Kineococcus sp. NBC_00420: one gene and its partner. The protein of the gene in region 1 interacts with the protein of each later gene in a pairwise test. Links are inferred from orthologs where the notes say so. Each region holds a gene or a part of one and is shown in the gene's direction. Other genes may lie near its edges. The genes, in order: secG and secA.

Evidence for each region.
Region 2: the proteins of secG (region 1) and secA interact in binary tests that used the Escherichia coli proteins (3 or more experiments, as listed by UniProt). The link is inferred for Kineococcus sp. NBC_00420 from one-to-one orthologs.

What each region holds. Positions count from the first base shown.
Region 1 is NZ_CP107930.1:5,194,012-5,197,017, forward strand. What follows is about bases 1-2,695. They hold secG (preprotein translocase subunit SecG), read left to right. Parts: upstream 1-1,069; coding sequence 1,070-1,321; downstream 1,322-2,695. Other genes in these bases: OG218_RS25345 (phosphoglycerate kinase), read left to right, coding at 1-207; tpiA (triose-phosphate isomerase), read left to right, coding at 240-1,025; OG218_RS25360 (RNA polymerase-binding protein RbpA), read left to right, coding at 1,377-1,727; pgl (6-phosphogluconolactonase), read right to left, coding at 1,791-2,534; opcA (glucose-6-phosphate dehydrogenase assembly protein OpcA), read right to left, coding at 2,531-2,695. Outside these bases: more of opcA, read right to left, coding at 2,696-3,006. UniProt on the Escherichia coli protein: Subunit of the protein translocation channel SecYEG. Overexpression of some hybrid proteins has been thought to jam the protein secretion apparatus resulting in cell death; while this may be true it also results in FtsH-mediated degradation of SecY.
Region 2 is NZ_CP107930.1:4,053,776-4,057,322, forward strand. Bases 265-3,500 are described here. They hold secA (preprotein translocase subunit SecA), read left to right. Parts: upstream 265-615; coding sequence 616-3,300; downstream 3,301-3,500. Other genes in these bases: OG218_RS19975 (putative bifunctional diguanylate cyclase/phosphodiesterase), read left to right, coding at 265-545; OG218_RS19985 (Rv3235 family protein), read right to left, coding at 3,322-3,500. Outside these bases: more of OG218_RS19975, read left to right, coding at 1-264; more of OG218_RS19985, read right to left, coding at 3,501-3,547. UniProt on the Escherichia coli protein: Required for protein export, interacts with the SecYEG preprotein conducting channel.

The sequences.
Region 1 (3,006 bases):
GAGCCCTACGCCCACGGCACCCGCGCCGTCGCGCAGGGCATCGTCGACTCCGGCGCCTTCAGCGTCGTCGGCGGCGGGGACTCCGCGGCCGCGGTGCGCAGCCTCGGCTTCGCCGACGAGCAGTTCGGGCACATCTCCACCGGTGGTGGAGCGAGCCTGGAGTACCTGGAGGGCAAGCACCTGCCCGGCCTCGACGTGCTCGACTGACCCGCCCGAACCGACGAGACGAAGGATCGACGATGACCCGCACCCCGCTGATCGCCGGGAACTGGAAGATGACCCTGGACCACCAGCAGGGCACCCTGCTGGTCCAGAAGCTGGACTGGACGCTGAAGGACGCCAGGCACGACTACTCGGCCGTCGAGGTCGCCGTGCTGCCCTCCCACACCAGCCTGCGCACGGTGCAGACGCTGATCGAGGGGGACAAGCTGTCCCTCAAGCTCGGCGCGCAGGACGTCTCCGAGCACGACTCCGGGGCGTACACCGGTGAGGTCTCGGGCGCGATGCTCGCCAAGCTCGGCGTCGCCTACGTGGCCGTCGGGCACTCCGAGCGTCGCCAGTACCACGGCGAGGACGACGCGGTCGTGCGGACGAAGACGGCGAAGGCGCTGGCCAGCGGGCTGACCCCGATCGTCTGCGTCGGCGAGGCCCTGGAGATCCGCAAGGCCGCGCAGCACGTCGAGTTCACGGTCGGGCAGGTCACCCAGGCGCTCACCGGGCTCACCGCGGAGCAGGTCGCCGGTCTCGTGCTGGCCTACGAACCGGTCTGGGCGATCGGCACCGGCGAGGTCGCGACGCCCGAGGACGCCCAGGAGGTCTGCGCCGCGCTGCGCGCCGCCGTGGCCGAGCAGTTCGACCAGGCGACCGCGGACGCCGTGCGGGTCCTCTACGGCGGCAGCGTGAAGCCCGCGAGCATCGCGGCCATCATGAAGCAGCCCGACGTGGACGGTGCGCTGGTCGGCGGGGCCAGCACCGACGCCGGGGACTTCGCCGCGATCGTCCGCTTCCGCGACCACCCCGCGTGACGAATCTGCGGGAACACCGCCAGTGATGGCTTAGGCTGACCGGTGTGAGCGTGCTCCGCATCGTGCTGCAGGTCATCCTGGGGATCTCCAGCTTCCTCCTGACGCTGTTGATCCTCCTGCACAAGGGCAAGGGGGGTGGGCTGTCCGACATGTTCGGTGGCGGCGTGACGACGAGTCTCTCCGGCTCGAGCATGGCCGAACGGAACCTCAACCGCTTCACGGTCGGTCTGGGACTGGTCTGGTTCGCCACGATCGTCACCCTCGGCCTCGTCGAGCGGTTCACCAACGAGTTCTGACCGGCCAGCACCGCAGCACGGCATCCACCGAGACTGAAGCAGGAAGAGGACCGACGTGGCAGGTGGCAACGCCATCCGGGGCAGCAGGGTCGGCGCGGGCCCCATGGGCGAAGCGGAACGCGGGGACACCGCGCCCCGCATCCGCATCTCCTACTGGTGCGCCAACGGGCACGAGACGAAGCCCAGCTTCGCCGAGGAGTCCGGGGTCGAACCGCCCGAGACCTGGGACTGCCCGCGGTGCGGGTTCCCCGCCGGCACGGACCGGGCCAACCCGCCCGCTCCGTTGAAGAACGAGCCGTACAAGACGCACCTGGCCTACGTGAAGGAACGTCGCTCCGACGCGGACGGCGAGGCCATCCTCAACGAAGCGCTCGACTCCCTGCGGGCCCGCGGTCTCATCCGCTGACCTGTCGAACGAGAGAAGGCCCCCTGCGGTTCCCGCAGGGGGCCTTCTCTCGTCCTCGGTGGTTCAGAGGTCGGAGGCCGCGGCCTCGTCGACGAGCCAGAGCGTCCGCTCGGTCCCAAAGACCCCCGCCGCGGGGGTCTCGGAGACGTCGCCGGCCGCGACCCCCCGGGCCACGGCGGCCGCCTTCTCGGCCCCGGCCGCCACGAGCCAGACCTGGCGGGCGCGGGCGATGGCCCCGAAGGTGAACGACACCCGCAGCGGCGGCGGCTTCGGGGACTCCCGGACCCCGACGACGCTGGAGTCGTCGCGACCCAGCCCGGGGTGGTGCGGGAACAACGACGCGACGTGACCGTCGGGCCCCATCCCCAGGAGCAGGACGTCGAACGCGGGCACCTCGGCCCCGCCCCCGAAGGCCAGCAGCTCGGCCGCGTAGCGGGCCGCGGCCGCGTCGAGGTCGTCCCCGTCCGGACCGTCGGTGGCTGGCGGCAGGTGCACCGTGGCCGGGTCCAACGGCAGCACGTCGAGCAGTGCGTCGGCGGCCTGGGTCGCGTTGCGCTCCGGGTCACCGGTCGCGAGGAACCGTTCGTCGCTCCACCACAGGTGGACGCGGGACCAGTCGACGCTGTCGCGCGCGGGGGAGGACCCCACCGCGGCAAGCGCCTTGCCCCCGATGGTGCCGCCCGTGAGCGACACGTGCGCGATCCCGCGTTCGGCCTGGGCGTCCGCGATGGCCGCGAGCAACCGGCCGGCCGTCGCGGCGGCCAACAGGTCCGGCGTCGCGTGCCGGACGACGAGCGCCCGGGTCACGCCGTGGCCTTCTTCGCGACGGCCCGCTTGCGCGGAGCCGCCTTCTTGGCCGCCGGGGTGGGGCTGACCGGTGCCGCGAGCGTCAGGTCCCCGCTGCGTTCCGGCTCCGGCGGGGCGCCCTTCATGCTGCGCGAGACCTTGGCCGACTGCTGCTCGGCGGCGGCCTGGCGCTTCGCGGCGGCCGCCGGGGTCGAGAGCTTGCCGGCGGTCTGCGCGTCGCGGACGGACATGACCTTCTTGTTGACCTGGGGCAGGCCGTCGGCCAGGACCTCGCCGTAGACGTCGTCCGGGTCGAGACGGCGCAGCTCCTCGGACAGGCAGTCCTTGACCAGCCGACGCGCCAGCGACAGCCGGCGGTCGGGCTGGCCGGGCTGGGTGAGGGTGGCGACGCTCTGCTCCGGCCGGATGAGTTCCACCGCACCGGACTTGCGCTCCAACCGGACGCTCTGCACCCCGGTCCCTCGCTTGGTGC
Region 2 (3,547 bases), 1.1 Mb from region 1 along the record:
AGCTGGACCGCACCCTGATCGCCGAGATCGACGGTCCCGACGGGGCCGACGCGCTCGCCGCGGTCCGCACCCTCTGCGAACTCGGCGCCGCCCTCGACCTGGGTGTCGTCGCCGAGGGCGTGGAGCGCACCGAGCAGGTCCTGCTGCTGCAGGAGGCCGGCTGCTCCGTCGCCCAGGGCATCCTGCTCGGCGCGCCGCGCTCGGTGGCCGAGCTCGGGGCCGAGCTGACCGCCGGCGAGCTGGGCCCGGTCGAGAAGCTGGCGACCGTCCCGGCGCTCGCCGACCTCGCCGACCTCGCCGGTCTCGTCGAGTTCACCGGGGACCCCCTGGAGGGACCGGGGGAGGACGGGGACGACGCCGAGGCCGCGCTGGACGCGCAGTCGCTCTTCGCCCGGGAGTTCGGGCCGGTCGGGCCGGTCGGAGTGGCGCGCGAGGGGGCCGTGGCCGTCCCGGTGCAGGGTGGCCCGGGGGAGGCCCCCGTGCCCGTCCCCATCAGCGGTGTGCGCCCCACGGACCTGCGCAGGATGCTCGACCGCTCGCGCTGACGCCCCGTCGCGAGACCACTGCATTCCGTAGAGGCACCGTCACGCGACGTTGCGCCGCTAGAGTGACGGGGTGCCAGCGATCGTCGAAAAGGTCCTCCGCGCCGGTGAGGGCCGCGTGGTCAAGCGCCTGCACCGCATCGCGGAGCAGGTGAACGCCCTCGAAGGTGACTTCGAGGCGATGAGCGACGAGGAGCTGCGGGGCGAGACCGACCGCTTCCGGGAGCGCATCGCCGACGGCGAGACGCTCGACAGCCTGCTGCCCGAGGCCTTCGCCGTGGTGCGCGAGGCCGCGCGCCGGACGCTGGGCCAGCGTCACTTCGACGTGCAGCTGATGGGTGGCGCGGCGCTGCACCAGGGCAACATCGCGGAGATGCGCACCGGTGAGGGCAAGACCCTCGTCGCGACGCTGCCGGCCTACCTCAACGCGCTGTCCGGCAAGGGCGTCCACGTCGTCACGGTCAACGACTTCCTGGCCGAGTACCAGAGCGAGCTCATGGGACGCGTCTTCCGCTTCCTGGGCATGACGAGCTCTTGCATCCTCTCCTCGATGCGCCCGGACGAGCGGCGCGAGGCCTACGCGGCCGACGTCACCTACGGCACGAACAACGAGTTCGGCTTCGACTACCTGCGCGACAACATGGCGTGGAACACCGAGGAGATGGTCCAGCGCGGCCACAACTTCGCGGTCGTCGACGAGGTCGACTCGATCCTCATCGACGAGGCCCGCACGCCGCTGATCATCTCCGGCCCCTCCGACTCCCCGACCAAGTGGTACGGCGAGTTCGCCAAGATCGTCCGCCGGCTCACCGTCGACGTCGACTACGAGGTGGACGAGAAGAAGCGCACGATCGGGATCCTCGAGGCCGGCATCGAGAAGGTCGAGGACCTGCTCGGGATCGAGAACCTCTACGAGAGCGTGAACACCCCGCTCATCGGGTTCCTGAACAACGCGGTCAAGGCCAAGGAGCTGTTCAAGCGGGACAAGGACTACGTCGTCTCCCCGAACAACGAGGTCCTGATCGTCGACGAGCACACCGGCCGCATCCTGGCCGGTCGCCGCTACAACGAGGGCATGCACCAGGCCATCGAGGCGAAGGAGGGCGTGCCGATCCAGAACGAGAACCAGACGCTGGCGACGATCACCCTCCAGAACTTCTTCCGCATGTACGACAAGCTCTCCGGGATGACCGGTACGGCCATGACCGAGGCCGCGGAGTTCCACCAGATCTACAAGCTCGGCGTCGTCTCGATCCCGACGAACCGCCCCGCGGTGCGGATGGACCAGCCCGACCTCGTCTACAAGAACGAGCAGGCCAAGTTCAACGCCGTCGTCGAGGACATCGCCGAGCACCACGCGAGCGGTCAGCCCGTCCTCGTCGGCACGACGAGCGTCGAGAAGAGCGAGTACCTCTCGACCCTGCTCACCAAGGCCGGCGTCGAGCACACCGTCCTCAACGCCAAGCAGCACGAGCGCGAGGCCTCGATCGTCGCGCAGGCCGGGCGCAAGGGTGCCGTGACGGTCGCGACGAACATGGCGGGCCGCGGGACGGACATCATGCTCGGCGGCAACGCGGAGTTCCTCGCCGTCGCCGCGATGAAGGACAAGGGGCTCGACCCCGACGAGGCCCCCGAGGCCTACGAGGCCGCGTGGCCCGAGGTGGTCGAGCAGGCCAAGGCGTCCGTGCAGGCCGAGCACGACGAGGTCCGCGACCTCGGTGGGCTCTACGTGCTGGGGACCGAGCGTCACGAGTCGCGTCGCATCGACAACCAGCTGCGCGGTCGTTCCGGTCGTCAGGGCGACCCGGGGGAGTCCCGGTTCTACCTGTCGCTGACCGACGACCTCATGCGCCTGTTCAACGCCGCGCTGGTGGAGTCCTTCCTGACCCGCACGGGCATCCCCGAGGACGTCCCCATCGAGTCGAAGATGGTCTCCCGCGCGATCCAGAGCGCGCAGGGTCAGGTCGAGGGTCGCAACTTCGAGATCCGCAAGAACGTCCTCAAGTACGACGACGTCCTGAACCGCCAGCGCGAGGTCATCTACGCCGAGCGCCGCAAGGTGCTCGAGGGGGAGGACCTGCACCTGCAGATCCGCCATTTCCTCGACGACGTCGTGACCGCCTACGTCACCGAGGCCACGGCCCGCGGCTTCGGCGAGGACTGGGACCTCGAGGAGCTCTTCGAGGCGTTGCGCAGCCTCTACCCGGTCTCCGTGACGCCGGCGGAGGTCGTCGAGGCCGCCGGGGGTCGCGGGAACCTCACCGTCGAGCGGCTCGTCGAGGAGATGCGTGGCGACGCGCAGGCCTGCTACGACGTCCGCGAGGTGGAGCTGGGAGAGGGCGTCGTGCGCGACCTCGAACGCCGTGTGGTGCTGTCGGTGCTCGACCGCAAGTGGCGTGAGCACCTCTACGAGATGGACTACCTCCAGGAGGGCATCGGGCTGCGCGCGATGGCCCAGCGCGACCCGCTCGTGGAGTACCAGCGCGAGGGGTACCAGCTCTTCGGGGCGATGACCGAGGCCATCAAGGAGGAGTCGATCGGCTACCTCTTCTCGCTGCAGGTCCAGCCGGCGACCCAGCCGGGGACCGCGGCGACCGCCCCGGGGTTCGGCGCGCCCCCGCCGCGTCAGCAGTTGCAGTACTCGGCCCCGACGGCCGAGGGTGACGTCGAGGTCCACGCCGGCGACGCCGCGGCGACGGACGCCGAGACCGGCAACCGGGCCCAGCGTCGCGCGGCCCAGCGCCGCCAGGACGACTGAGCGCAGGTCAGGTGGGGCGGGTCACCCGAGTTCCAGCGCGGTGACCCGCCACCGCTCCCCGGAGCGGTCGGTGCAGCGCTCGATGCGCAGCGCCGCGGCGCGCACCCGGTCCGACTCCCTCAGCACGGCCCCGACCTCGGCCACGTCCGTGCGGGGGAACGACACCCGCAGCGTCCCGACCTGCGGACGCACCGTCCGTCCGGTCCGGGCGCGCAGCCGGGCCTGCAGCGCCGCCCGCCGCTGCACC